Regions from separate parts of the Geobacillus sp. WSUCF-018B genome, predicted to be linked through region 1. Evidence: riboswitches for the same ligand, from Rfam matches in the RefSeq annotation. Region 1 holds a riboswitch; each other region holds the start of a gene.
What was found. A riboswitch is a leader RNA that binds a small molecule or an ion and turns the genes downstream of it on or off. The one in region 1 is predicted to bind S-adenosylmethionine.
Positions count from the first base shown of each region.

Region 1 (7,067 bases):
TATTTGAAAGGAGCATCGCATTAATCCGAAAGGAGAACCACCATGCACGCACTCGTCATCGGTGGGACAGGCATGTTAACCGACGTGTCGCTTTGGCTCGTGCGAGAAGGGTACCATGTATCCATCGTCGCCCGGAACAGGGAACGGATGGAACGGCTCATCGCCCGCGCCGCACATCTGGAGGCCATTACCCCGCTTTTGGTCGATTATCGCGATCATGATGTACTATGTTCCTTGATTCACCAAACAATCAATGAAAACAGAGCCTTCGACCTTGTTGTCGCATGGGTGCACAGCGACGGGAAACAGGCGTTTCCGGCCATCATCCGGGAAAATAGCAGACATCCCGGTCCTTGGCGTCTGTTCCACGTGCTCGGCAGCCGGACCCATCCGGCCGAGGCAAAGCGGGAACTCCGTTTGTCTTCCGCTTGCCTGTACCGGCAAATTCAGCTTGGCTTCGTGATCGAAGAGCACAGCACGCGTTGGCTCACCCATCAAGAAATCAGCAGCGGCGTCATTGACGCCATTCGGCGTGATGCGCCGTTTCATCTTGTCGGCACACTAGCATCAGAGAAGAAGCGGCCGCATTAATGGGAAGCGCCCTCTCGTTTGTACCGAGAGGGTGCTTTGTCCGCCTTTGGCGCGGATGGTTTCACGATGGAAGCAGTTCGACATAATCGCCCGTTTTCAAGCCGGCCGCGTTCGCTTCATCGGTGTCAATGTGCATATCTAATGCAAAATCTTCGCTGACGCGGACGATCACTTCGTCAAAAATGAGCGCCCGCTCCCCTTGCGTTTTCACTTTCACCACTTGTTTATCGCGGACGCCAAACGTCTCGGCATCTTTCGGCGTCATATGAATGTGGCGCTTGGCAATGATCACCCCTTTGTCGACGGTCACCGTCCCCTTCGGTCCGTGAATCGTAATGCCCGGCGTTCCGTCAATATCGCCGGATAAGCGGACCGGGGGCGCGACGCCGAGCTTGAAGCTGTCGGTTTTCGAAATTTCAAGCTGGGTGAGCGAACGGACCGGTCCGAGGACGCGGACGTTTTCAATTTTCCCTTTCGGCCCTTCGACCGTCACCGTTTCCTTGGCGGCGAACTGGCCAGGCTGCGACAACGGCTTGAGCACCGTCAGCTCGGCGCCTTCGCCAAACAGCGCCGCCATATGTTCTTTTGATAAATGAATGTGGCGATTCGATACCCCTACTGGAACCATCAATGGTGATCTCTCCTTTTTTGCTGGCTATGGTATGTTCTTTATATAACGTATCCATTTCCGGCAAAATTAAAGAGGCCGACCTCGCGTCAGCCCCTTGTTTTTGCCCCATATCCTAATTTTTTCAGCAGCGCAATCGCCTGCTCTTTTTCTGCCGCCGTCAGCGCCGAAACCGTTTCGTGAATTTTTTCCGCATGCTCGGGAAATACGCGCTCAATAAACCGCCGCCCCTCTTCTGTAATGGACGCGTACGTGACGCGCCGGTCCTTTTCGCAGGCGCGGCGGACGATCAATCCTTTGTTTTCCAGTTTGTCAATGACGTAGGTGATGCTCCCGCTCGCCAGCAAAATTTTTTCGCCAATTTGCTGGAGCGGCTGATCCCCTTTATGGTATAACAATTCTAACACGGCAAATTCGGTCGGATTGACCCCGAATGAGTGGATTGATTTGTTCACTTGGTCGCTTACGGCGCGGTAAGCCCGCGACAATACGATAAACAACTTTAGCGATTGCTCGAGTTCTTGCTCTTTTTGTTCCATGCCATCCAACCCTTTGCATTTAACCATTTCTTACTTGCATTATACTTGAACAGCAAACAGGCAGGCAACCGTTTTTGCCAGGCGCTGGTCCATTTTTCTCGCCAGCGGCCGTTCCTTTCGCTATGATAATTTTGTGATAGGGCAGCGCTTGGGCGATTGTCACATTTGTGGAAACGGCGCATATGAAAAAATAAAGGCTGATGAAGGGGGAATTGGATGAACGGGGTATTGACCGGCAGTGTGCTGTCCGCCTTATCGACCGGACTTGGCGCTGTGCCGATTTTGTTTATGGCCAAATCGCTCACTCACCGCTGGCGCGATGTGCTCCTCGCGTTTTCAGCCGGCATTATGATGGCGGCCTCGATGACAAGTCTTATTCCCGAGGCCCTGCGGTCCGGCGGTTTTGAGGCGCTCGCCATCGGATTGGCGGCGGGGGTGCTCGTGTTAACGTTGCTTGAGATGACCGTCCCCCATATCGACTTGGAGCATACGAAAAGCGGCTTGCAATTCGACGAAAAGGCGATGCTCATCATCGCCGCCATTGCGATGCACAATCTCCCCGAAGGGCTGTCAGTCGGGGTGAGCTACGCCTCAGACGGCGCTTCGCAAACCGGCAATTTGATCGCATTGGCCATCGGCTTGCAAAACGCGCCGGAAGGATTTTTGGTCGCCTTGTTTTTAGTCAATCAGCAGATTGGCCGCTTTAAAGCGTTTGTCATTGCCACGTTAACCGGCGCGGTCGAAATTGTGACGTCTTTGCTCGGCTTTTATTTAACCTCTCTCTTCCGCGGCCTCGTTCCATACGGGTTGGCGTTTGCCGCCGGGGCGATGCTGTTCATCATTTACAAAGAGCTCATTCCCGAAAGCCATGGCGACGGCAACGAACGGATCTCGACGTACGCCTTTATTATCGGCATTTTGTTTATGATTTTGTTAACCGAATCGTTTTAGCGGTCTCTCCTTCCGTCATCGAGGCAAGCGCTCCTCTCCATACAGAACGAAACACCCCGCTGCCTTGCCTGGCAACGGGGTGTTCTCATTATTGGACAGCCTCTTCTTTCTCTTCATACGGATGGGCGACCCAACCGGACGGGTCGATGAACAGGCGGACGGCTACGACTTGGCGGTCGTCCATGAGCGTAAAGTAGTGCGGATTCCCTTCCGGCACGGAAATGACATCGCCGGCTTCCAGCTCGACGTCAAAATAGCCGGTCTCTTTGTCGCCTTTGATAATGAAAATGCCATGGCCGGCCGTAATGGCGCGCACTTCGTCTTCCGTATGGATGTGCACTTGTTCAAATTTTTTCAGCAGTTCATCCAAGTTCGGCGTCGCATCGGACAGAGCGACGATATCCCATGTTTTGTAGCCGCGGCGCGCCGCCAAGTCTTCAATTTCGTCTTTGAACGTCGCTAAAATTTCATTTTTTTCTTCATCTGTCAGAACATATTTATCGCGCAAATGCTCCGGCAGTTTCGTGATGTCCCAATGTTCATACAACACCCCTTGACTGTTCAAAAACGCGCGCACATTGTCTTCTCCTTCAATCACTTGGCCCGTTTTTCTCACTTTGATGACGGCCATGTCAAAATCCCCCTTCTAAAAGATGTATATTAGCCAACCGGCAGGCCGGCCCGTTGCAAAAGCAGCCGCTTCACCTGCCAGCTGAACAAAAACTCCCACGCTTCCAAATGTTTTTTCGCTTCAAACGCCGTTCGTCCCCAGACGGTAATGCCGTGGTTGTGGATCAACACGGCGCCGGCGTCGCCATGAACATGGTTCGCAAACTCCCGAGCCAGCGTCGGGATGTCGGCGTCATTGTTAATGATCGGGATGCGCACTGCGGCGTTTTCTTCCCAAATGCCAAACGCCTTGATGATTTCCTGGCCGGAAAAGACTGCTTCCCCGTTTGACGCATACAGTTCAGAAATCAAATTGTTGTCCACGGTATGAACGTGCAAGACGCAACCGGCGTTTGTGCGGTTGTAAATTTCCACATGCAGCAGCGTCTCCGCTGATGGCTTTAAATGTGTTTTCTCCGCTGGTCGGCCGGCAGCGTCAACGAGCAAGAAGTCCTCATCCGTTTGCTTCCGCTTATCCTTGCCGCTCGCTGTCACCAAAAACGTCAACGGGTCGTCCGTCACTTTGATCGACAAATTGCCGCTTGTTGCGAAAAACCAATCGCGGGCGGCGAGCTCGGCTTTCACTTCCGCAAGCTCGTTCCACTTTTTCACGACGATGCTCATACGATCACCTCCATTCGCTGCAACGCATCCATCACGTCAAAAAACGTCGCAAATGGCGCGTGCGGCAGGTCAAGCTCTTGACATTTTTCAAGCAGAAAATCGCGCGCCAGCACATAGTCGGCTTGCCTGGCCACCGCCAAGTCGGTGATCGAATCGCCGATGACGACGTGATACCCGTCCGGGCGGGCAAGCCTGCGCAATAGCGACGGCTTGCAGCAGCCGCAGCCGTTTTGGCACCGGCTGTCACATGCATGCGGCCATGTGATGCGGATCGTCTCACCGCTGAAATCGGAGCCGTTGCAAAAAATTCGCTCCGGTTCAATGAGCCCTTCAAGCAGCGGATAGACGAAAAAGTCGATGCCGCCGCTCACGATATAGAGCGGGATGCTTTGCTCTTTTGTCCATGCGACAAACTCGCGGAACCCTTCGCGCAAGCGGGCGGTGCTAAGCAAAAAGTCAACAATCTCCCCTTTCAGCGCTGACGGAAGAAGCGAAAACATTTTTCCGACGCCTTCCTGAACGGAGATGCGCTGGGCGAGAATGTCGTCCTTTAGCGCCTCCCACTCCGGCGGGGCGAACTGTTTCATAATCGCGATGATGTTGTCGTTTTCCGTGATCGTGCCGTCAAAATCGCAAAAAAGAACGAGTTGTTTCGTCATGCTTCCACCTCAATAGCGCCCCAGCGGTCGATCGCCTTTTGCAGCGCCTCGTTGTCTTTCGCCGCTTCACGAAGCGGACGGCCGACCAGCGCTGCGTCGATGGCGGCGCGAAACGCCTTTCCGCCGCCGATCGCCCCGTCCGGGTGGCCGTGGATGCCGCCGCCGGCGTTGACGACGCTGTCAAGGCCAAAATCGCGGACAAGGAGCGGCACCAAGCCCGGATGGATGCCGGCCGATGGCACTGGAAACGCCCGGGCAAACGGCTCTTGTTCATCGGTCAGCGCCCTTGCGATGCCAAGCGCCTGCTCACGCTCCAAGGCGACGCTGCCGTACGGCGACGGGAACAGGACAAAGTCGGCGCCGGCGAGCCGCAAAAGCTTTCCAAGCAAGAGCGACGGGGCGACGCCGTAAAACTCCGACGGCGTGATCGCGCCGCTGAACGCCGGGTGGGCCATGATCGGAACGGAAATCTCTTCATCTTCCCGCAACCCTTGCAGGACGTCCAATCCATAGGCGAACACGTTGAACAACAGCACATCGGCGCCAAGCTCAGCCGCCCGTTTCGCTTTTTCTTTCAGTTCAAACGTTTTGCCGGTCAAGTTGACGGCATACAGCGTCCGCTTGCCTGTTTGTTCGTACACCTCTTCGAGCGCCGCTTTGCCTTCTGTAATGCGCTTCGCAAATGGCAGACGATCGCTGTCAAACAAAATTTCGTCATCTTTGACCAAGTCAACGCCGCCAAGCGCTTGCTTTTTCAACTCTGATGTCAAATACGCCAAATCGCGGCCGACGATGCCTTTGAAAATGCTCATCAACAGCGGGCGGTCGTACACTCCGACCTTTTCGCGAATGCCGGCGATGCCAAAGCGCGGCCCCGGAAACTGCCGCTTCCATTCTTCCGGAAATGCCAAATCAAGCAACCGCACTTCCCCGTCAAGCGACAGCTTGCCGAACGTCGTCACCAACAATGCTGGCAAATCGGCGCTGAAGTTGACGGTCGGGTAAGCGATTTTGACGATTGCCCGCTTCAACCGCTTGCCGAAATAGGCGTTTACCCGCTCGCTCTCGCCAAGCTCTTCGATCGCAACGACTTCCCCTTTATGCTTGCGAAGCTGGTCTTGCTCTAGCTGCGGCAAGTCGGTCCATGTGCCGACTGTCAAGCCGAGCGCGATTCCTTCCGCCTTTTGGCGAATATCGTGTTCATCATGAAGCAAATACGTCGCAATGACTGCACTCATCGTCCATCCCTCTTTCAATATATGGCGAAATAAAAAAGCCCCTTCCTAAGAAGAGGCGTCATTCATTCATGGCGCTCTTCTTATCTCCCAGCGTTTCCGCTGCAAGAATTAGCACCGTGCTTAGCGTACGCCAAGCCGGTTGCCGGGCTTCATTGGGCTCGTCCCTCCGCCTGCTCTTGATAAGAAAGCCTGCTCGTTTATGCACTTGTCAAACGATTGGCAAATTTACTTTGAATTATGACAGCCTTTGCCGCCGTTGTCAATCATTTTTTTCAAAACAGCCTGGTCAACGTTGTCCCGTCAACGGTTCATTGCCGCTCTTTTTTTCAAAACAATCCGAGCCGGCCGATCCGCTCCGCCGCTTCGCGAAGCCGCGCTTCATCGGTCAACAATCCAACGCGCACATACCCTTCGCCGTGTTTTCCAAAACCGATGCCTGGGGCGACGGCGACGTGCGCCCGCTCAAGCAACAGATCGGCAAATTCGGCGGATGATGCGCCTTTTGGCAACGGAAGCCAGGCGAAAAATGATCCAGACGGCGCCGGCGCTTCCCAGCCGATCGCGCGCAAAGCATGAATAAACGTATTGCGGCGCGCCTCGTACAAGGCAATGAGCTCCGCGACGCAGTCTTGCGGGCCGAGGAGCGCAGCTGCCGCCGCTTCTTGGACGGCGCCGAACAAGCTGACGTACAAATGATCTTGCAACAACTCAATGGCACGGATGATCCGCTCATTGCCGACAGCGAACGCCACGCGCCAGCCGGCCATATTGTACGTTTTCGAGAACGTGTAGATTTCAACGCCAATGTCTTTCGCCCCGTCCACTTCTAGAAAGCTGACCGGCTTTTGGCCGTCAAAGCCGATCGCGCCATAGGCAAAATCGTGCACAACGGCTATGCCGTACTTTTCCGCAAACGCCACCGTTTCAGCAAAAAACTCCTTCGTCGCCGTCGCGCCGGTCGGGTTGTTCGGATAGTTTAAAAACATCAGTTTCGCCCGGTCGGCCGCCGCCCTGGGAATGGCCGAATAATCCGGCAGAAACCCATTCTCCGCGACAAGCGGCATCATTTCCATCCGCGCGCGGGCGAGCGCGATTCCCGACCAATAGTCCGGATAACCCGGGTCCGGGACGAGCACGACATCGCCCGGGTTGACGAGGCAAAGCGGCA
Region 1 is NZ_PIJF01000032.1:20,971-28,037, reverse strand. Features, by position in the region: gene CV944_RS10675 (S9 family peptidase) at 1-24, shown strand, start outside; gene CV944_RS10670 (short-chain dehydrogenase) at 43-591, shown strand; gene CV944_RS10665 (phosphate propanoyltransferase) at 653-1,219, opposite strand; gene CV944_RS10660 (MarR family winged helix-turn-helix transcriptional regulator) at 1,309-1,758, opposite strand; gene CV944_RS10655 (ZIP family metal transporter) at 1,975-2,709, shown strand; gene CV944_RS10650 (1,2-dihydroxy-3-keto-5-methylthiopentene dioxygenase) at 2,798-3,340, opposite strand; gene CV944_RS10645 (methylthioribulose 1-phosphate dehydratase) at 3,370-4,002, opposite strand; gene mtnX (2-hydroxy-3-keto-5-methylthiopentenyl-1-phosphate phosphatase) at 3,999-4,661, opposite strand; gene mtnW (2,3-diketo-5-methylthiopentyl-1-phosphate enolase) at 4,658-5,899, opposite strand; SAM riboswitch class I at 5,977-6,085, opposite strand; gene CV944_RS10630 (pyridoxal phosphate-dependent aminotransferase) at 6,226-7,067, opposite strand, start outside.

Region 2 (7,067 bases), on a different contig from region 1:
AAATCACTTTCCACCCTGTCTCTTTTTCAAACTCCCGAATGAGCGCTGGGTCGATGTAATCGCCCCAGTTGTAAACGGTCACCGTTTTGCCTCCGCCGTACCCTTCCGCTTCGTTCAACCGGTGGGTGATGAACATGAGGACGAACGCGGCGATAAACACGGCCGCAAACCCTTGGACAAGCCGTCTCACCTACTTTCGCCCCCCTATCCCGTACATTCGGCCGCCTTTTTGGCTGAGCACGTAATAACCGATGACAAGCAGCATCGTAAATAAAAATAGCAGCGTCGACAGCGCATTGATCGATAAGGAAATGCCCTGGCGCGCCCGCGAATAAATTTCCACCGACAGCGTCGAGAACCCATTTCCCGTGACAAAAAAGGTCACGGCAAAGTCATCGAGCGAATACGTAAGCGCCATGAAAAAGCCCGCCCATATGCTTGGCGCCAAAAACGGCAGCACCACACCGGACAGCACTTGCCAATGACTGGCTCCTAAATCTCTAGCCGCATCAATCAGCGTCGGGCTCATTTCCTCGAGTTTCGGCAGCACCATCAACACGACAATCGGCACGCTGAACGCGATATGAGACAACAGCACGGACGTAAAGCCGAGCTTGATGCCAGCGATTGTAAACAGCAGCAAAAACGAAGCGCCGATGATGACATCCGGACTGACGATCAGCACGTTGTTGAGGGCGAGAAGAGCGTTTTTCGTTCGCTGCCGCTTGACATAGTAAACGGCGAGCGCCCCGATGACCCCGAGTATCGTCGCGACCGCCGCCGACAGCAGCGCAATGACGATTGTATTCAAAACGATGATGAGCAAGCGGTCGTCGGACAGCACGTCGCGGTACCATTTAAACGTGAACGATTGAAAATCGTGCATCGCCCCGCCGCTGTTGAACGAATAATACATCAAATACACAATCGGCGTATACATCACGGCAAACACGACTAACAAGTACACACGTCCCCACCAATGCGTCCGTTTCATCGGCTTCCCTCTTTCCTTCCGGTTCCTGTCAGGACGACGATGACCGCCATCGCGATCATTAACACAACAGCGATCGTCGCCCCCATTCCCCAATCTTGGGTGACGAGGAAGTGCTGCTCAATGGCGGTGCCGAGCGTAATGACGCGGTTGCCCGCAATGAGGCGCGTAATCATAAACAGCGACAGCGCCGGGATAAACACCGCCTGGCAGCCGGCCTTCACCCCGCCAAGCGTGAGCGGGAAGACGACGCGGCGGAACGTCGTCCAAGCCGAAGCGCCCAAATCGCGGGCGGCATCGACAAGCGATGGCGGCAGCTCCTCCAGCGCGTTGAAAATCGGCAGCACCATAAACGGAATAAAAATGTACACCGACACAAAGACAAAACTGAAATCGGTGAACAACAGCTGCCGCGGCCCAACGCCCAGCGCTTTCAACAAAGCGTTGGCCAGCCCGTACGTGCCGAACAGCCCTAAAAACGCATACACCTTCAGCAGCAAATTCACCCACATCGGCAAAATAAGCAACAACAGCCATAGCTGCTTGTGCCGCGTCTTCGTCAGCCAATAGGCGGTCGGATAGCCGATGAGCAGCGACACAAGCGTGATTAAAAACGCATACCAAAACGAATACGCCATCATTTTCAAATAAATGGGCGTCCATACGGATTTATAGTTGGACAACGTCCAATGGCCGTCAAGATCCAAAAACGATTCATACACCAAAAAGACAATCGGGGCCACGACAAACAGCACAAGCCAAATGCCATAAGGGATTAAATACCAGTTCCGCCACGCCCGTTCCGTCATGCGTCCTCATCCTCCTTTTCGAGTCGCATGACGTGAATCGCTTCCGGTTCAAAACGAAGGCCGACCGTTTCCCCGACTTCGGCCTTTTTCGTCGAATGGACAAGCCATTCGTTGCCGTTTTCGTCATAGCCGCAAATTTCATAATGGACACCGCGGAATAAGAGCGAATCGACGCGGATGACGATCTGCCCGTCTTCCGGCGCCGCGAGCTCCAAATCTTCCGGGCGGATGACGACATCGACCGGTTCATTTGGCGCGAAGCCGCGGTCAACACACGCAAACTGTTTGCCGGCAAATTCGACGAGGAAATCGTCGATCATGCGCCCTGACAAAATGTTCGATTCGCCAATGAAATCGGCGACGAATCGATTGACAGGCTCGTCGTAAATGTCTTTCGGCGTCCCAAACTGCTGAATTTTTCCTTTATTCAGAACAAAAATGTAATCGGACATCGCCAATGCTTCTTCTTGATCATGCGTGACAAAAATGAACGTAATCCCTAAGCGGCGCTGCAATTCACGAAGTTCATACTGCATTTCCGTGCGCAGCTTCAAATCCAAGGCCGATAGCGGCTCATCCAAGAGCAAAACTTCTGGCTCATTCACAATCGCCCGCGCAATCGCGACGCGCTGACGCTGGCCGCCTGACATTTCTTGAATGCGGCGGCGCTCATAGCCGTCTAAGTTGACAAACCGAAGCGCTTCCCTCACTTTCTCGCGAATGTCGGTTTCTTTCATCTTTTTCACGCGCAAACCAAACGCAACGTTTTCAAACACATCGAGATGAGGGAACAACGCATAGTCTTGAAAAACAGTGTTGACTTGCCGTTTGTTCGGCGGGACGTTTTGAATCGGCTTTCCGTGGAAATAAATCGTTCCTTGCGTCGGTTCGATAAACCCGGCAATCAGCCGCAAAATCGTCGTCTTCCCGCACCCCGACGGTCCAAGCAGCGTATAAAACTTCCCGCGCTCCATCGCAAAACTGACATCATCCAGTACGGCTGCGCCGTCGTATTCCTTCGTCACTCGCTCGAAGCGGATGATTTCTCCGTTCACTTTCAGCCCCCCATCTTCTTGATGTTCACTATTCCTAATTAGAACATAGGAGAGTAGAAAGTGCAACGGAAAAATATGCTTTCCGCCATGTCGGCGACTAAAAAACAAAAAGCGGCTGACTATTCCGCAGAACAGCTTCCAATTTTGCCCGCAATGCGGAAAGCCGCTGTCTCATTGATCGTTTTTTCAAATTTCCTTGCTTCACCGTATTGAATAATTTCAAAAAATACATTAAATTATATAGTAATAGTCAAGACGAAATAAACAACCGCATACGGACATTCTTATCAAGAGAGGGGGAGGGACTGGCCCGGTGAACCCTCAGCAACCTGGCCGCGGCCAAGGTGCTAAATCCAGACAGGCAACAGCCTGGAAGATAAGAAGAAGCGAACGAAAAGTCTTCTTCTTAGAAGGCTTTTTTCTTTTACTACAACGAAATGGGGGAATCAAACGTGGGGCTGCTCGATGAGTTGAAACAACGCATTCTCATCGCCGACGGAGCGATGGGGACGCTTTTATATTCGCATGGCGTCGACCGTTGTTTTGAAGAATTGAATCTATCGAATCCAGACGAAATCATTCATATTCATGAAGCGTATATCGCGGCGGGCGCCGATGTCATTCAGACGAATACATACGGCGCCAACTATGTGAAACTCGCGCGCTACGGCTTGCAAGACGAGGTGCCGGCGATCAATCGCGCCGCTGTAAGACTGGCGAAGCAAGCAGCCAATGGGGGGGCGTACGTGCTCGGAACGATCGGAGGGCTGCGCACGTTAAACAAAAGTGTCGTACCGCTTGACGAAGTGAAGCGGACGTTTCGCGAGCAGCTGTTTGTGCTGCTTGCCGAAGGGGTTGATGGTGTGCTGCTGGAGACGTATTACGATTTGGAAGAGTTGGAGACGGTGCTTGCCATCGCGCGCAAAGAGACGGACTTGCCGATTATCGCCCATGTGTCGCTCCATGAAGTCGGCGTTTTGCAAGACGGCACGCCGCTCGCGGACGCCCTTAGCCGCCTGGAGGCGCTCGGGGCCGATGTTGTCGGGCTCAACTGCCGGCTTGGTCCGCACTATATGATTCAGTCGCTTGAGGAAGTGCCCCTGCCCAATCGCGCATTTTTGTCGGCGTATCCGAACGCGAGCCTCCCGGATTACCGCGACGGCCGGCTTGTCTATGAAACGAACGCGGAATATTTTGAAGAGGCGGCCAAAGCGTTCCGCGATCAAGGGGTGCGCTTGATCGGCGGGTGCTGCGGCACGACGCCGAAACATATTGAGGCAATGGCAAAGGCGCTCGCCGACCGGACGCCGGTGACGGAAAAAACGGTGAAGCGGCGCACGGCATCTGTATCGGTGCAAGCCGATCGGCCCGCGCCGACTCCGCTTCCCGAGCTCGCCCGCACGCGCCGCTCGGTCATTGTCGAACTCGATCCGCCGAAGCAACTCGGCATTGACAAGTTTCTCGCTGGGGCGAAAGCGCTCCATGACGCTGGCATCGACGCGCTGACGTTAGCTGACAACTCACTTGCCACGCCGCGCATCAGCAACGCCGCCGTCGCCACGATCGTGAAAGAGCGGCTCGGCGTCCGCCCGCTCGTGCATATTACGTGCCGCGACCGCAACTTGATCGGCCTGCAGTCGCATTTGATGGGGTTGCATACGCTCGGCATCACCGACGTGCTCGCTATTACCGGCGACCCGTCGAAAATCGGCGATTTCCCGGGAGCGACGTCCGTGTATGATGTGTCGTCATTCGATCTCATCCGCCTAATCAGCCAATTCAACGAGGGATTATCGTACTCGGGCAAACCGCTCGGGCAAAAAACGAACTTCTCGATCGGTGCGGCCTTCAATCCGAACGTCCGCCATTTGGATAAAGCGGTCGAGCGAATGGAGAAAAAAATTCAATGCGGCGCCCACTATTTCTTGACCCAGCCGGTTTACTCGGAAGAAAAAATCGTGCAAATATACGAAACAACGAAACATCTCGCCACGCCGATCTACATCGGCATTATGCCGCTTGTGAGCGCGCGCAACGCCGAGTTTTTGCACCATGAAGTGCCGGGGATCACCCTGTCGGACGAGATTCGCGCCCGCATGGCCGCCTGCGGCAGCGACCCAGTAGAAGCGGCGCGCGAAGGAATTGCCATCGCCAAATCGCTCATTGACGCGGCGTTTGATTTGTTTAACGGCATTTATTTGATCACGCCGTTTTTGCGCTATGACATGACGGTCGAGCTCGTCCGCTACATCCATGAAAAAGAAGCGGCCGCCAAAGAAAGGAAGGTTGTTCATGGCTAACATCACCTTAGAACAGCAGCTGCAGCGAAAAATTCTCGTCATTGACGGCGCGATGGGGACGATGATCCAAAGCGCCAACCTATCAGCCGCCGATTTTGGCGGCGAGGCGTATGAAGGGTGCAACGAATATTTGACCCTCACCGCCCCGCCTGTCATCCGCCGCATTCACGAAGCGTATTTGGAAGCGGGCGCTGACATCATCGAAACGAACACGTTCGGGGCGACGCGCATTGTGCTCGATGAATACAACCTCGGGCATTTGGCGCTCGAGTTGAACATCGAAGCGGCCAAGCTCGCCAAACAAGCGGCGGAGGCGTTCTCAACTCCCGACTGGCCGCGCTTTGTCGCCGGGTCGATGGGGCCGACGACGAAGACGTTGTCGGTGACAGGCGGCGCGACCTTTGAGGAACTCGTCGCCGCCTATGAAGAACAAGCGCGCGGGCTGCTGTTGGGCGGCGTCGATCTTCTGTTGCTGGAGACGTGCCAAGATACGTTGAACGTAAAAGCTGGATTTCTCGGCATTTCCAAGGCGTTTGAGGCGGTCGGCCGCCGCGTGCCGCTCATGATTTCCGGCACGATCGAGCCGATGGGCACGACGCTCGCCGGCCAGGCGATCGATGCGTTTTTCATCTCGGTGCGCCATATGAAGCCGATCGCCGTCGGCTTAAACTGCGCGACCGGTCCGGAGTTTATGACCGACCATTTGCGGACGCTCGCCTCGCTCGCTGACACGGCGGTCAGCTGCTATCCGAACGCCGGGCTGCCGGATGAGGAAGGCCGCTACCATGAAACGCCGGAGATGTTGGCAGAGAAAATCCGCCGCTTTGCCGAAAAGGGATGGATCAACATCGTCGGCGGGTGTTGCGGCACAACGCCGGATCATATCCGCGCCATTGCCGAAGCGGTGCGCGGCATCCCGCCGCGGGCGATTCCGTCTTCGTTTGATGTCCACGCCGTTTCCGGCATCGAGGCGCTCATCTATGATGAAACGATGCGTCCGCTCTTTGTCGGCGAGCGGACAAACGTGATCGGCTCGCGCAAATTCAAGCGCCTCATCGCCGAAGGGAAATACGAAGAAGCGGCGGAAGTCGCCCGCGCCCAAGTGAAAAACGGCGCCCATGTCATCGACATTTGCCTCGCCGACCCAGACCGCGACGAACTCCATGACATGGAGCAGTTCGTCCGCGAAGTCGTGAAAAAAGTGAAAGTGCCGCTTGTCATCGATTCAACCGACGAGCGCGTCATCGAGCGCGCCCTCACCTACTCGCAAGGGAAAGCGATCATCAATTCGATCAACTTGGAAGACGGCGAGGAGCGGTTTGCGAAAGTCGTTCCTCTCTTGCACAAATACGGCGCCGCTGTCGTCGTCGGCACGATCGATGAACAAGGAATGGCGGTCACCGCCGAACGAAAGCTCGAGATCGCCTTGCGTTCGTATGACTTGCTCGTGAACCGCTACGGGGTGCCGGCGCGCGACATCATTTTCGATCCGCTCGTCTTCCCGGTCGGCACCGGTGATGAGCAATACATCGGCGCGGCGAACGAAACGATCAAAGGCATTCGCCTCATTAAAGAGCAACTGCCGGAGTGCTTGACGATGCTCGGCATCAGCAACGTCTCGTTCGGCTTGCCGCCGGCCGGGCGCGAGGTGCTCAACTCCGTCTTTTTGTACCATTGCACGCAAGCTGGGCTCGATTATGCGATCGTCAACACTGAGAAGCTTGAGCGGTTCGCCTCGATTCCGGAAGAGGAAGTGCGGATGGCCGAAGCGCTTTTGTTTGACACGAGCGATGAAACATTAAACACCTTTATCGAATTTTACCGAAGCAAAATCACCGCCGCCAAGCCGGCTGAGGAGAACTTGAGCCTTGAAGAGCGGCTCGCCCGCTACGTCATTGAAGGGTCGAAAGAC
Region 2 is NZ_PIJF01000035.1:2,126-9,192, reverse strand. Features, by position in the region: gene CV944_RS11195 (ABC transporter substrate-binding protein) at 1-190, opposite strand, end outside; gene CV944_RS11190 (ABC transporter permease) at 191-994, opposite strand; gene CV944_RS11185 (ABC transporter permease) at 991-1,800, opposite strand; gene CV944_RS11180 (ABC transporter ATP-binding protein) at 1,797-2,855, opposite strand; gene CV944_RS17315 (hypothetical protein) at 2,916-3,068, shown strand; SAM riboswitch class I at 3,137-3,238, shown strand; gene CV944_RS11175 (bifunctional homocysteine S-methyltransferase/methylenetetrahydrofolate reductase) at 3,308-5,155, shown strand; gene metH (methionine synthase) at 5,148-7,067, shown strand, end outside.
Region 2: linked by a shared signal. The riboswitch ahead of CV944_RS11175 (bifunctional homocysteine S-methyltransferase/methylenetetrahydrofolate reductase) and the one ahead of mtnW (2,3-diketo-5-methylthiopentyl-1-phosphate enolase) in region 1 are both predicted to bind S-adenosylmethionine.

Region 3 (7,067 bases), on a different contig from region 1:
CCGATGATCGCGGACGATCGCGTCAAGCAAATGCTCGCAGCCGGAACGAATCAGGCGGTACACTTCGGCAAAATTCCCGGTATAATACGGATCCGGCACATCGTCTTTTTCCCGATCCGGGACAAAATCAAGCAGCCGGGCGATCACCGCCGGCGAATTCGGCCCGGCGAGCCGGCGCAAATCGCTCAAATTGGCGGCGTCCATGGCGATGATGTAATCAAATTCCTCCAAGTCGCGGCGCCCGACTTGCCGGGCGCGGATGCCGGAATAGTCAATGTCGTTTTCACTCAAAATCCGCCTTGTCCCCTCATGCGGCGGCTCCCCGACATGCCAGCTGCCCGTTCCCGCTGAATCAACGACAATCTGTCCGTCAAGCCCCCGTTCGTTCACCAAATGACGGAATACCGCTTCCGCCATCGGCGAACGGCAAATGTTGCCGAGGCAAACAAACAACACTTTGACCATCGAAGCAGCCACTCCTTTCCATCCCGTCTTCTTGGCATTAGTTTTCCCTTTTCATCCAAGCGCTTGATAGCCGCTTTCTAGCAGCTCGTGCACATGCACCTATATTTTACCACCTAACGCTGGCGCGGACTATATTGCCTCTCCCCTTTTTCACCGCCGGTGTGGTACAATACATGATAACCTGCCACGAAAGGAGCGAAACCATGGATTTATCGAAACCGTCCGCAGAAAACGTCGAATATATCGTTGAACAGCTGAAGAAAAAATTAAAAGTGCTCAATTTTGATGCGATTAAGCCGGCCCATTTTTCCGAGGCATGGTATGACGAACTGAAAGACATTTACGACATGGTCATGAAGCGTGAAACGTTCAGTCCAAGCGAAATACAGGCCATTGTTGAGGAGCTCGGAAGCCTGCGCAAGCGGTAATCCTCTCCTTCCGTCACCGGATGGAAGCATCGCGAAGCTGCCTATGTATATAAAAAAATTCCTATCGAAAAACTAGGATTGACATTAGCGCCAATTGTGTTAAAATTTTAATCAATATAAATTACATACGCTTATCAAGAGCGGGGGAGGGACTGGCCCGATGAACTCCGGCAACCTGCCGCGTTTGGCAAGGTGCTAATTCCAGCAAAATGGGATCCATTTTGGAAGATAAGGCGTCCCTCGTTCTTCCGCTCTTTCCGAAATGGAAGGGGCGTTTTTATCGCCAGGCTGCCCGTTGCCGGATGAATATCCGACTAATTATGTTGATTTTCTTTGTTTTTAAGGAGGGGGAAACGATGCTCACATATGACCAATGGGAAACGGCCGAAAAACCGTCTTTTCCGTCCGATGATGAAACGAAAGGGGCGTTGGCTGTCCTTGCTTGGGCGTACCGCGAATACGGCGATGACATTGTCTATGCGTGCAGTTTCGGCATTGAAGGGATTGTGCTCATTGATTTGATTTCCCAAGTCAAGCCGGATGCGGAAATCGTCTTTTTGGATACAGGGCTGCATTTCCAAGAGACGTACGACACGATCGCGAACGTACAGGAAAAATACCCGTCGCTCCGCATCGTGATGAAACAGCCGCACTTGACGCTGGAGGAGCAGGCTGCACAGTTCGGCGATGAACTATGGAAACGCGATCCGAACAAATGCTGTGAGTTGCGCAAAGTCATTCCGCTGCGGGAAGTCTTGACCGGAGTCACCGCCTGGATTTCCGGCTTGCGCCGCGAACAGTCGCCGACGCGGCGCCATGTCGAGTACATCAATAAAGACGACAAATTCCGCTCCATTAAAGTGTGCCCGCTCATTCATTGGACGTGGAAAGACGTTTGGAATTACGTATATAAACACGGTCTTCCGTACAACGTGCTCCATGACCGGGGCTACCCGAGCATCGGCTGCGCCCCGTGCACAGCGCCGGCATCGGATCCGAACGATTTGCGCTCCGGGCGCTGGGCCGGCCAGGGGAAAACGGAGTGCGGGCTCCATCTCACATAAGGGGAGAACAACGATATGCTCCTTGCCATTGCCTTTATTGTGTCCTTTTTCTTCGCCATGAACATCGGGGCGAACGGCGCGGCCGCCTCGATGGGTGTCGCGTACGGGTCGGGCGCCATTCCGAAAAAGTCGATGGCCCTCCTTCTTTGCGGCATCGGCGTGTTTCTCGGCAGCCTCGGCGGCGGAGAAGTAGTGAAAACGATCGGGTCGGGCATTATTCCGTCTTCGATCCTCACCGTCAAAATCGTCGTCATCATTTTAACGGCGGCGGCCATTTCACTTTTTGCGGCGAACATCATGGGCATTCCGCTCTCGACGAGCGAGATCACCGTCGGATCAGTCGTCGGCGTTGGCATCGCCTATCAGGCGTTGTACTTTCATAAGCTGCTGTTTATCGTGTCGGTATGGATCGTGATCCCGATCGTCGCCTTTTCGTTTACGCTGGCTGTCGGCAAATGGTTTTTGGCGCTCAAGCGAAAATATCCGCAGCTTGAACAAGGGCGCTGGCAAAAAACATTCATGGCCTTGCTCGTTGTCACCGGCTTTCTCGAGGCGTTTTCCGCCGGCATGAACAATGTGGCCAATGCCGTCGGGCCGCTCGTCGGCGCCGGGCTGATGGCGGTCGGGCCGGCAACTATCTTCGGCGGCTTGTTTGTCGCTGCCGGCGCCCTGTTGCTTGGGCATCGCGTGTTAGAAACAAACGGAAAGAAAATTACAAACTTCTCCCCGTTTGAAGGAAGCGCCATTTCCGGCACGGGAGCCGTGCTCGTCATCATTTCGTCGCTGTTTGGTTTGCCTGTTCCGCTTACGCAGATTACGACATCGGCGATCATCGGCATCGGCACGGCGAAAAGCGGGATGTCGATTTGGCAAAAGCGGATTGTCGTGCAACTGTTGAAAGTGTGGTTTGTTTCGCCAATATTTTCCCTTGTCATTTCGTACAGCCTTGTGAAACTGTTGCTTGACAGCGATGTTTACACGGTGATTGCCATCTTCAGCGTCTGCCTGGCGACGCTTGGCGTCATCAGCTTAAAAAAAACAGTCGCCGAAGAAGAGCGTTCGCTTCATGAACATGGCGGCGGCATTTAATGAACATCTATCAATCTAGGAGGTTATGAACATGAGTTTGAGCATTCCGCATGGCGGCACATTGATCAACCGTTGGAATCCGGATTACCCAATCGATGAAGCAACGAAAACGATCGAGCTGTCCAAAGCCGAACTAAGCGACCTTGAGCTGATCGGCACAGGCGCCTACAGCCCGCTCACCGGGTTTTTAACGAAAGCCGATTACGATGCGGTCGTAGAAACGATGCGCCTCGCTGATGGCACTGTCTGGAGCATTCCGATCACGCTGGCGGTGACGGAAGAAAAAGCGAGTGAACTCGCTGTCGGCGATAAAGCGAAACTCGTTTATGGCGGCGACGTCTACGGCGTCATTGAAATCGCCGATATTTACCGCCCGGATAAAACGAAAGAAGCCAAGCTCGTCTATAAAACCGATGAACTCGCTCACCCGGGCGTGCGCAAGCTGTTTGAAAAACCAGATGTGTACGTCGGCGGAGCGGTTACGCTCGTCAAACGGACCGACAAAGGCCAGTTTGCTCCGTTTTATTTCGATCCGGCCGAAACGCGGAAACGATTTGCCGAACTCGGCTGGAATACCGTCGTCGGCTTCCAAACGCGCAACCCGGTTCACCGCGCCCATGAATACATTCAAAAATGCGCGCTTGAAATCGTGGACGGCTTGTTTTTAAACCCGCTCGTCGGCGAAACGAAAGCGGACGATATTCCGGCCGACATCCGGATGGAAAGCTATCAAGTGCTGCTGGAAAACTATTATCCGAAAGACCGCGTTTTCTTGGGCGTCTTCCAAGCTGCGATGCGCTATGCCGGTCCGCGCGAAGCGATTTTCCATGCCATGGTGCGGAAAAACTTCGGCTGCACGCACTTCATCGTCGGCCGCGACCATGCGGGCGTCGGCAACTATTACGGCACGTATGATGCGCAAAAAATCTTCTCGAACTTTACGGCCGAAGAGCTTGGCATTACACCGCTCTTTTTCGAACACAGCTTTTATTGCACGAAATGCGAAGGCATGGCATCGACGAAAACATGCCCGCACGACGCGCAATATCACGTTGTCCTTTCTGGCACGAAAGTCCGTGAAATGTTGCGCAACGGCCAAGTGCCGCCGAGCACATTCAGCCGTCCGGAAGTGGCCGCCGTTTTGATCAAAGGGCTGCAAGAACGCGAAACGGTCACCCCGTCGACACGCTAAAGGAGGAGCGAGATGAGCACGAATATCGTTTGGCATCATACATCGGTGACAAAAGAAGATCGCCGCCAACGCAACGGCCATCATAGCGCCGTCCTTTGGTTCACGGGGCTGTCCGGCTCCGGCAAATCGACGGTGGCGAACGCCGTCTCCAGACGGCTGTTTGAGCTTGGCATTCAAAATTACGTTCTCGATGGCGACAATATCCGCCACGGGCTCAATAAAGACCTCGGCTTTTCCGCCGCCGATCGGACAGAAAACATCCGCCGCATCGGCGAAGTCGCCAAACTGTTTGTCGACAGCGGCCAGTTCGTGTTAACGGCATTCATTTCGCCGTTTGCCGAAGACCGGGCGCTCGTCCGCCGCTTAGTCGAAGAAGACGAGTTTATCGAAATTTACGTCAATTGCCCGCTTGAAGAATGCGAAAAGCGCGATCCGAAAGGGCTGTATCAAAAAGCGCGCCGCGGGGAAATCCGCGAATTCACCGGCATCGATTCTCCGTATGAAGCGCCGGAAGCGCCGGAGCTGACCATCGAAACGCATCGTTATTCGGTGGACGAATGTGTCGAGCAAGTGCTCGCGTATTTGCGGGAGCGCGGATTCATCCCCGCATCGGAAACCCATTAACGATACCGTGTCTCCCACTCGAAAAAAGAGTGGGAGACGATTTTACAAAGTCGTTTTCATGCCACGGCCAGGCCGTTTACAATGAAATTCAACGGAACACGAGTGTTGATTATCCATTACTTTACTTAAAAACACAGAATCATATGGCTGAACACAAGCTTTTCTGCCTCTTCCCACGAACAAGAACGCCGGCGGGCAAATGTCATTTGCCTGCAAAGCGTTCATTGTTCGAGGAGGGCATGCTGTACGCATGCCCAGTCGGCACGGCAAGCGAACTGCTTGCCGACTACGGCAGAAAAGCTAGGAATAGAGCGATATCAACTGGTTTTTAATGGTTAATCAATACGCCCGTCAACGGAACGTTTGCGCTGCTGCCGGCAGCTGACGGGATCACGACAGAAAGGGCTGAAACAACGATGGGGAAAGTATATTTGGTCGGGGCCGGCCCCGGCGATCCGGAACTCATTACCGTCAAAGGGTTGAAATGCATTCAACAAGCCGACGTCATTTTGTACGACCGCCTCATTAATGAAGACTTGCTGGCGTATGCCAAGCCAGACGCTGAACTCATTTTTTGCGGCAAGCTGCCCGGCTACCATGCTATGCAGCAGGAAACGATCAACCGTTCACTCGTTCTGCATGCAAAAAAAGGAAAAACAGTTGTCCGTTTAAAAGGCGGCGATCCGTTTGTGTTCGGGCGCGGCGGTGAAGAGGCGGAAGCGCTCGTTCAGCACGGGATCGAGTTTGAGATCGTCCCTGGCGTCACATCGGCCATCGCGGCGGCCGCTTACGCCGGTATTCCTGTCACCCATCGCGAGTTCAGCTCCAGCGTCGCCTTTGTCACGGGGCATCGCCGCGACGGAACCCGCGAAGACATTAAGTGGGAAAGCCTCGCCAAAGGCATTGATACGATCGCCATTTACATGGGCGTCCACAATTTGCCATACATTTGCGGCCAGCTGATGAAATACGGCAAGGCGCCGGATACGCCGACGGCGATCATTCAGTGGGGAACGACCCCCATCCAGCGCACGGTCACCGGCACGCTGGCGACAATCGCCGCTATTGCCGCCAAAGAACGCATCGAAAATCCAAGCATGGTCATCATCGGGGATGTCGTCCGGCTGCGCGCCAACATTCAATGGTTTGAGCGGTTGCTGTCATCATCGGCAGCCGCCGGCGCCACCTCGTGAGGCAATGGCGATGGAAGCCATTTTGTACGTCAGCCACGGCAGCCGGGTTCCGGCTGCGCGCCGAGAAGCAGCCCGCTTCGTTGAACAATGCAAGGCGGCCATCGACATCCCGATTCAAGAACTGTGCTTCGTTGAGCTGGCTGAGCCGGATATTGCGACCGGCGTTGACCGTTGCGCCGCCCAAGGGGCAACCCGTGTGATCGTCATCCCGTTGCTGCTTCTATCCGCCGGACATGCCAAACAGGACATTCCGGCTGCGCTTAAAGCAGCGAAACAGCGCCATCCGTCTTTGGAGATCGTCTGCGGAGCGCCGTTTGGCGTCCACGATGCAATGATTGACATCATCATCGACCGCATCGGCGAGCAGCCGGCGCCGCTTGATCATGAATCAATGGTTCTGCTGATTGGCCGAGGCAGCAGCGACCCGGATACGAAGCGCGACATCGCCGCCATCGCCCGGCGCTTGCAAGAAAAAACGAGCGTGCCGCACGTTGACGTTTGTTTTCTCGCCGCCATCCGCCCGACGCTTGACGAAGGGTTCAAGCGGGCGCAGGCATCCATATACCGGCGCGTCTTTATCGTGCCGTATTTGCTGTTTACCGGCGTTTTAATGAAAACAGTCGAACGGAAGCTGCAAGCGATGCCTGTTTCCGATCAACAGTGGCATTTATGCTCGTACTTAGGGTATCATCCGCGGCTTGTAACGCTCATTCAACAACAGGTGCAGGCGCTGTCGGCAGCGAAAAAAGGAGCTTGAGCAGACAAGCTCCTTTTTTCATGGTATGATGGAAGCGAAGCGACCGCAGCGAAGGAGGGCTTCATCATGATGAAACGGGTTCATGTCATGGTCGAAGGGCGCGTGCAAGGCGTCGGGTTTCGCTATTTCGTCCAACACGAAGCGCTCAAACGCCAGCTGACCGGCTGGGTGAAAAACAACGATGACGGGACGGTGGAGATGGAAGCCCAAGGGCATGAAAGCGCGCTCCAACTGTTTTTGGATACGATTGAAGCC
Region 3 is NZ_PIJF01000022.1:1,656-8,722, forward strand. Features, by position in the region: gene CV944_RS08355 (low molecular weight protein-tyrosine-phosphatase) at 1-465, opposite strand, end outside; gene CV944_RS08360 (DUF1128 domain-containing protein) at 669-893, shown strand; SAM riboswitch class I at 1,022-1,128, shown strand; gene CV944_RS08365 (phosphoadenylyl-sulfate reductase) at 1,250-1,957, shown strand; gene CV944_RS08370 (sulfate permease) at 1,973-3,046, shown strand; gene sat (sulfate adenylyltransferase) at 3,078-4,238, shown strand; gene cysC (adenylyl-sulfate kinase) at 4,251-4,862, shown strand; gene cobA (uroporphyrinogen-III C-methyltransferase) at 5,279-6,055, shown strand; gene CV944_RS08390 (sirohydrochlorin chelatase) at 6,066-6,812, shown strand; gene CV944_RS08395 (acylphosphatase) at 6,882-7,067, shown strand, end outside.
Region 3: linked by a shared signal. The riboswitch ahead of CV944_RS08365 (phosphoadenylyl-sulfate reductase) and the one ahead of mtnW (2,3-diketo-5-methylthiopentyl-1-phosphate enolase) in region 1 are both predicted to bind S-adenosylmethionine.

Region 4 (7,067 bases), on a different contig from region 1:
CCAGATGACGCCGACAAGTTTTGCCGCCCGAACGCTCGGCATGCCGTACCTTGGCATTTTTGGCGCCTGCTCAACCTCCATGGAAGGGCTTGCGCTCAGCGCTTTTATTACCAACTATGGCGGGGCAGACTATATCTTAACCGGTGCGTCAAGCCATAACACCGCTGTCGAAAAGCAGTTCCGCTATCCAACCGAATACGGTGGGCAAAAGCCGCCGACAGCGCAGTGGACGGTAACGGGAGCTGGCGTGGCGATCGTCAGCCCGAAAGGGGACGGGCCGCGCGTGACGGCAGCGACGATCGGCCGCGTTGTGGATATGGGGCTTGCCGACCCGTTCAACATGGGTGGAGCGATGGCGCCGGCGGCGGTCGATACGATTGAGGCGCATTTGCGCGACATGCAAATCGATGCATCGTATTACGATTTGATCGTCACCGGCGATCTAGGGCGAATCGGACGCCAAGTCTCCCTTGACTTGCTGCGTCAGCACGGCATTGACATCGATGAAGAGCGCTACCAAGATTGCGGACTTCTCATTTACCGTGACGGACAGCCGGTTTTATCCGGAGCGAGCGGGGCGGCTTGTTCCGCTGTCGTCGTTTACGGGCATCTCATCAAACGGATGCGCCGCGGCGAACTGAAGCGCATTTTGGTGGTGGCGACAGGGGCGCTGTTGTCGCCATTGTCGTTTCAGCAAAACGAAACGATCCCGTGCATCGCCCATGCGGTGGCGATCGAGTACGGAGGTGAGGCGTAGCGTGTTGGCCATGTTTTTTTGGGCGTTTGTCGTCGGCGGGCTGATTTGCGTGATCGGGCAAATTTTGATGGATGTGTTTAAACTGACACCTGCGCATACGTTGACGAGTCTCGTCGTCGTCGGGGCGATTTTGGATGGATTCGGTTTGTATGAGCCGCTCATTGATTTTGCCGGCGCCGGGGCGACGATTCCGATTACAAGCTTCGGCAACGCGCTCGTTCACGGCGCGATGCAAGAGGCGGAAAAACACGGCATTGTCGGCGTGTTGACCGGCATGTTTGAAGTGACAAGCGCCGGCATTTCCGCCGCTATTGTGTTCGGGTTTATCGGAGCGCTCTTGTTCCGCCCGAAAGGATAAGGAGGGACGCGGATGACTGTTGCCTCGCAAGTGAAACAAACGTTGGCGAGCCTAAAAGGCATTCACGCTGGGCTGCAACAGCTGGCGCTCACTTCCCAGGATGAAACGGCGCAGCGGACGTTTCATGAGGCGATGCTTTCCACTGAGGAGATCATCGCCGAACTGAAAGACCGGATCGGCCGGCTCGAGTTCGAGGAGCCGCAATATCACGGAAAGTAAGGAGCATGATCGATGCCTATATGGTTAGAAACCGCCATTCGTTCGATTTGCATTTTAATCGGGTTGTTTGTGATCACCCGCATTCTCGGCAAAAAGCAATTATCAAAATTGTCGTTTTTTGAATACATCGTCGGCATTACCGTCGGCGATATCGCTGGAACGATGTCGGTCGACTTAGGAATTTCGCTGCAAGAAGGCATCACCAGCATTTTGATTTGGTCGCTGTTTCCAGTGGCTGTCGCTCGACTCTCGCTGCGCAACAAGAAATTTCGCGATTTTGTCGAGGGCAACTCCACGGTTTTTATTAAAAACGGCAAAATTTTAGAGGAAAATTTGAAACGGGAGAAATATACGGTTGACGAGCTGCTCGAACAGCTGCGCAAAAAAGATGTGTTTCGCGTCGCCGACGTCGAGTTTGCGGTGCTTGAGCCGAACGGCGACTTGAACGTGTTGCTGAAGCGGGAAAAGCAGCCGCTCACTGTCGGCGACGTGTTCCCAAACCCGCCGCGGGAAAAAGAGCCGCAGACGGTCATCATGGACGGCATGATTTTGGATGAGCCGCTCGCTACGATGGGGCTTGGCCGCGGCTGGCTGAAGGAACAGCTTGACAAGCAAGGAGTGGCAGTGGAAAACGTCTTTCTTGCCCAAGTGGATTCGTATGGGCAGCTGACGGTCGATTTGTATGACGACAAAATTCAAGTGGCGGAACCGCAAGAGAAAAAGCTGCTGTTGGCTGCGATGAAAAAAGTGCAAGCTGATTTCGAATTGTACGCACTGCAAACCGATTCGCAAGAGGCAAAAGTGCTCTATGAAAAACAGGCGGCAAAAATGACGGAGCTCATTCAAAAAGTCCAGCCGCTGCTGCGAAACTAACGTTGAGGAGGACAAAAACAATGGAAAACAAACGAACGAAAACAACCGATGAGGAAATCCAAATCCAATTAAAAACGAACGGCCGTCCGGAGCGAACGCGGACGACCGATGAGGAAATTTCGATTGAATTTATGTTTGATAATCCGCAATTGACGCGCCAGCCGAAAGATTACGACGAGATTGAATACTAAGTCTGCCGTCTGGATGTGTACGGGCACGTGTGGAAAATACAATCAAATACGCTCTGGAGTGAAAACCGCCGCCCGAAGCGTGGGCGGCGGTTTTCATGCCGTGCCTTAGGCAGAGCCGTGGGAGGCGCGGCAGGGCTATCAAGCCGGCAGCGATTGCAAAAAGGCGCGCACTTCTTCCGGCGTTTTCGCATCGGCGCTATGCAGATGGGCGATTTTTTCCCCGTTTCGGAACACAAGAAGACTTGGAATGCCAAGCACTTGGTACTTCTCACCAAGATCTGGAAACTGGTCTCGGTCGATTTCGAACCAGTCGTACTGCCCGTAATCGCGGATGATGTCATCGATGAACATGTTCAGGCGCACGCAGTCTGGACACCAAGTTGTGTAAAACTTCATAATCGCTGGCTTATCGCCGGAAATGGCCGCCTCGAATTGCTCAACTGTTTCAATTTGTCTCACATTCGTTCCCTCCCTTTCATGTTGCCGTTCATCTTTACTTTACCATATGGCAAGGCAAAAAAAGAACGGGGACGCCTTCACCTCGGGCAGTCGTTTTTGCATACAACAGTAAGAAAGGAGGGGAAAGTGTGAGCAAAGAGTTGGAAAAAGCGCTCGAAAATTGGGTTGCGTCGCGCAAAGAAGGGCATGAAACGTTCATCCGCCTGTTTGAACAATGGGGAAAGGACTTTAACAAACAGCTGCAAGAAATCGAAAAATTGAACAATGGATTTTTAAAAAGTGTACAAGGCAACTTGGACTACATCGAGCAATGGTTTGCGAAGAAGGAGCGGGAATTTGCCGAGCTGTTCCGCCGATTTGGATGACAAAATGGCCTTTGCGCCCATACGCCCCGCTAAGCCGGTGAATACGATACAGTAAACGGAGAAGGAGGTGCACATTATGATGGGCTTCTGCGGTTATGGTTATCCTTACGGCTACGGCTATGGCGGTGGCTATGGCGGTGGCTTTGTGCTGATTGTCGTGTTGTTCATTTTGTTGATTATTGTCGGCGCGGCATTTGTCGCCTAACGGAAAAAGCGAATGGGATACGGGCCGTTTCGGCGCCACGGAGCGGCTCGTATTTTTCTTTCCCTAATTTGATGCACGCCGAGGCGGGAGCATCATACGATATAGCAGGGAGAAGGAGGCGGAACGATGGATCAGCAATTTTTTAAAAACATCGAACAGAAAACAGGTGTCAATATGAAAGACGTTTTTGAGCTCGCCAACTCGCTGCAAAACGCCAATTTCAGCGATGAAAAAACGGTGCGCCAAGTGGTGAAGCGGGTGGCGCAAATTGCCAACCGGAAAGTGCCAAAAGAACTTGAGGATCAAATCGTCAAGGCGATCGTCCATAACGGCAAACAAATTGATTTGAACACGATCGCCAATATGTTGAACAACAAAAAGTAAGCAAAAGGGAGCTTGCGTGCGCAAAGCTCCCTTTTATCCGGCTGTCATTCGAGCGGCTTGACCATGGCGACGTGCGGGATGCCGGCGTCCATAAACACGCCGGATATCGTCTCATAGCCGAGCTTCTTATAAAACGGTTCGGCGTGCGTCTGGGCGTTCAGCTTCACTTTTTTCGCCCCTTTTGTTTTCGCAAGCTGCTCCAACGCCTCCATCACCATCCGGCCGACGCCGCGGCCGCGGTAAGCCGGCAAAACGCAGATGCGCTCCGCTTTGCCAACCCCTTCATCGACCAGGCGAAACCGGCCGGCTGCGACTGCTTGTTCGCCATCGTATAGGACGAGATGGAACGATTCATGTTCAAATGCATCGATTTCTTCTTCTTCCGGCACGTTTTGCTCTTCGATGAATACAATCCGACGGACGCGCAACGCGTCTTCATACAACGCGCGGTCTTCCGTTGTTCCAATGGCGACGTTCATTCTCCCGTTTCCTTTCCTCCAACGATAAAGGTTTCATAGACAGTCCATGATCCGTTCTCGAGCTGGTAAAGAAGGTGGAACCGGTCGACCGTCTCTTCAAAATGGACGTTTTGCAGCCGCAGTTGGCTGTAGACGTCAGCGTATTCCGCATTCGGCAAATCGCGGCCAATTGTAATGTGCGGCACGAACACGAATTCCGGCTCCCCGGCAAACAAGCCGCTGTGCAGCTTCTCGTGCAACCGTTCCAGCACTTCGTTTGGCTCGACTTTCAAATAAATGATGTGGCTTGTCGGGTAAAACGAGCTGAATTTCGTCACTTTGATCGGAATTGGCTCCGTTTCCGCTGCGATGCGGCGCAGCTCTTTCGTCATTTCTTTGATTTGCTCCTCATCCGCCTCAAACGGGTATTTCAATGTAATGTGCGGCGGGATGAGGGCGTAATGGCTGTCGTACCGCTTCCGGTACGAGTTGGCGAAGTCTTGAATCCGCTTTGGCGGAAAAATGACAATGCCGTACTTCATTCCGCTTTCCCTCCTTTAGATGGTTCGTTTGCCGTTATTTACAGCGACAAAATGGCCGATACCGCCCGGGGCACATCCGGCTGCCAATACGTCCATGCATGCCCGCCGGCAAATTCATGGTACGTGTAGGGAAACCGCTTTTCGATCAATAAGTCCCGTGCGGCCCGGTTCGGGGTGATAAAATCGCGTACATGGCCGTCCGTCGTTTTGACCGCCATTTCTTCTGCGCCGACGGAATGGTAAAGGGAAAGAAGCGACGGGTCGCGGAACGCGCGGATGCGTTCGAGCACCGAGTCGTCAATGTAAGGAGACTGCATGGCGATTTTTCCAAATGTATGCGGATACAACAGCCCGGCTAGAAGCGAAACGGTTCCTCCCAGCGAATCGCCAATCAGCGCTCGTCCTTTGCCCATTTGATACGTCGGCAGCTCGCGATCCAAAAACGGCGCGAGCTCATGGGCCAAAAAGCGGATATAGGCTTCGTTTTTTCGACCGGCCGGGTGGTATTTCTCGTAGCGGTCGCTGACGTTCCGGTACGGGATGCCGACAACGATCGTTCGGTCGATCGTTCCTTCGTCCATGAGCGTCTCGATCACGGTTTTGATTTTTCCGTACATAAAATAATCCTTGCCGTCTTGCGCGATTAATAAAGAATATTTATGCAACGGAGAAAAATTGCTTGGCAAGTAGACAAGCAACCCGATTTCTTCTTGCAGCTCCCTGCTGTAAAGCGTATAATCGCGCATCGTTCCTGTTGCTGTCGCCATGATCATCCTCCATGAAAGCGCAAGTTCACTTGTTATTGTAACATATTTAGGCAAAAAGATGTTAACGAAGGGCTCGAATTTTTCGTGAACTTGCCGAACATTGGCGCCGGCAAAAAAATGACTTGCAAAAATGGCCGGAATGCGTTACATTTTTTAATAAATTAACAATTAACAAAATTAAATACGCAGCGGTTCTTATCAAGAGAAGCGGAGGGAACTGGCCCAATGAAGCTTCAGCAACCAGCCGCCCGACGGCCAGGTGCTAAATCCAGCGAATTGAGCATTCAATTCGGCAGATAAGAAGAAGCATGACCATGTGCGTATGGAAAAGTCTTCTTCTTAGAAGACTTTTTTTATTTGCTCAAGCGGCTGCTCCCTCAACCGAGAGGCGTCGAGGATCAAGGCCCTCAGCCGCTGCTTGACCAACAGCGGCGCTTCGTTGGGCGTTAAGTGGTTGGCTGTTGATCCATGATGGAATTTTCAACAGAAGGAGAGAGATGAGATGGAGAAACTAGAGACGCTGTTAGCGCAAATTGGCAACCGGAGCGAAACGGTGACGGGGACGGTCAACCCGCCAGTTTATTTTTCCACCGCCTACCGCCATGCCGGCATCGGGGAGTCGACCGGGTTTGACTATATCCGCACCGGCAACCCGACGCGCAAAATCGTCGAAGAAGCGATCGCGAGACTGGAAGGCGGCGACCAAGGCTATGCGTTCAGCTCCGGCATGGCCGCCATTCAGACAGTGCTCGCCTTGTTTGAGAGCGGAGACGAGTTTCTCGTATCGGCCGACCTTTACGGCGGGACGTACCGCCTGTTTGAGCGCGGCTGGCGCAAGTACGGTCTCGGCTTTCATTACGTCGATTTTGCCGATCTTGATGCTGTGGAAGAAAAAATCACGGAAAAAACGAAAGCCATCTTTTTGGAAACGCCGACGAACCCATTGATGCAGGAGGCGGATATTTCGGCGGTCGCCAAGCTCGCCAAACGGCATGGGCTGCTGCTGATCGTCGATAACACGTTTTACACGCCGGTGCTCCAACGCCCGATCGAACAAGGCGCCGATATTGTCATCCACAGCGCCACGAAATATTTAGGCGGCCATAACGACGTGTTGGCTGGCCTTGTCGTCGCCAAGGGCGAGGAGCTCTGTCAACGCCTGGCCGAGTATCAGAACGCCATCGGCGCGGTTTTGTCGCCGTTTGATTCGTGGCTGTTGATTCGCGGGATGAAAACGCTGGCGCTAAGGATGCGCCAGCATGAAGAAAACGCCAAGCGCATCAGCGCCTTTTTGCGCGAACATGAAGATGTTACAGACGTCTTATATCCAGGAAGAGGCGGGATGCTGTCGTTCCGGATTGCCGATGAAAAGTGGGTGAACGGGTTTTTAAAAAGCTTGCGCCTCATTACATTCGCGGAAAGCTTAGGCGGAGTCGAAAGCTTCATCACGTACCCGGCGACGCAGACGCACGCCGACATTCCGGAAGAA
Region 4 is NZ_PIJF01000007.1:62,626-69,692, forward strand. Features, by position in the region: gene spoVAD (stage V sporulation protein AD) at 1-757, shown strand, start outside; gene spoVAE (stage V sporulation protein AE) at 759-1,115, shown strand; gene CV944_RS03800 (DUF1657 domain-containing protein) at 1,128-1,334, shown strand; gene CV944_RS03805 (DUF421 domain-containing protein) at 1,347-2,207, shown strand; gene CV944_RS17410 (hypothetical protein) at 2,228-2,398, shown strand; partial or broken gene CV944_RS03810 (thioredoxin family protein) at 2,537-2,872, opposite strand; gene CV944_RS03815 (hypothetical protein) at 2,986-3,222, shown strand; gene CV944_RS03820 (YjcZ family sporulation protein) at 3,299-3,427, shown strand; gene spoVIF (sporulation-specific transcription regulator SpoVIF) at 3,554-3,811, shown strand; gene CV944_RS03830 (GNAT family N-acetyltransferase) at 3,856-4,290, opposite strand; gene CV944_RS03835 (YjcG family protein) at 4,287-4,811, opposite strand; gene CV944_RS03840 (alpha/beta hydrolase) at 4,850-5,578, opposite strand; SAM riboswitch class I at 5,771-5,881, shown strand; gene CV944_RS03845 (methionine biosynthesis PLP-dependent protein) at 6,081-7,067, shown strand, end outside.
Region 4: linked by a shared signal. The riboswitch ahead of CV944_RS03845 (methionine biosynthesis PLP-dependent protein) and the one ahead of mtnW (2,3-diketo-5-methylthiopentyl-1-phosphate enolase) in region 1 are both predicted to bind S-adenosylmethionine.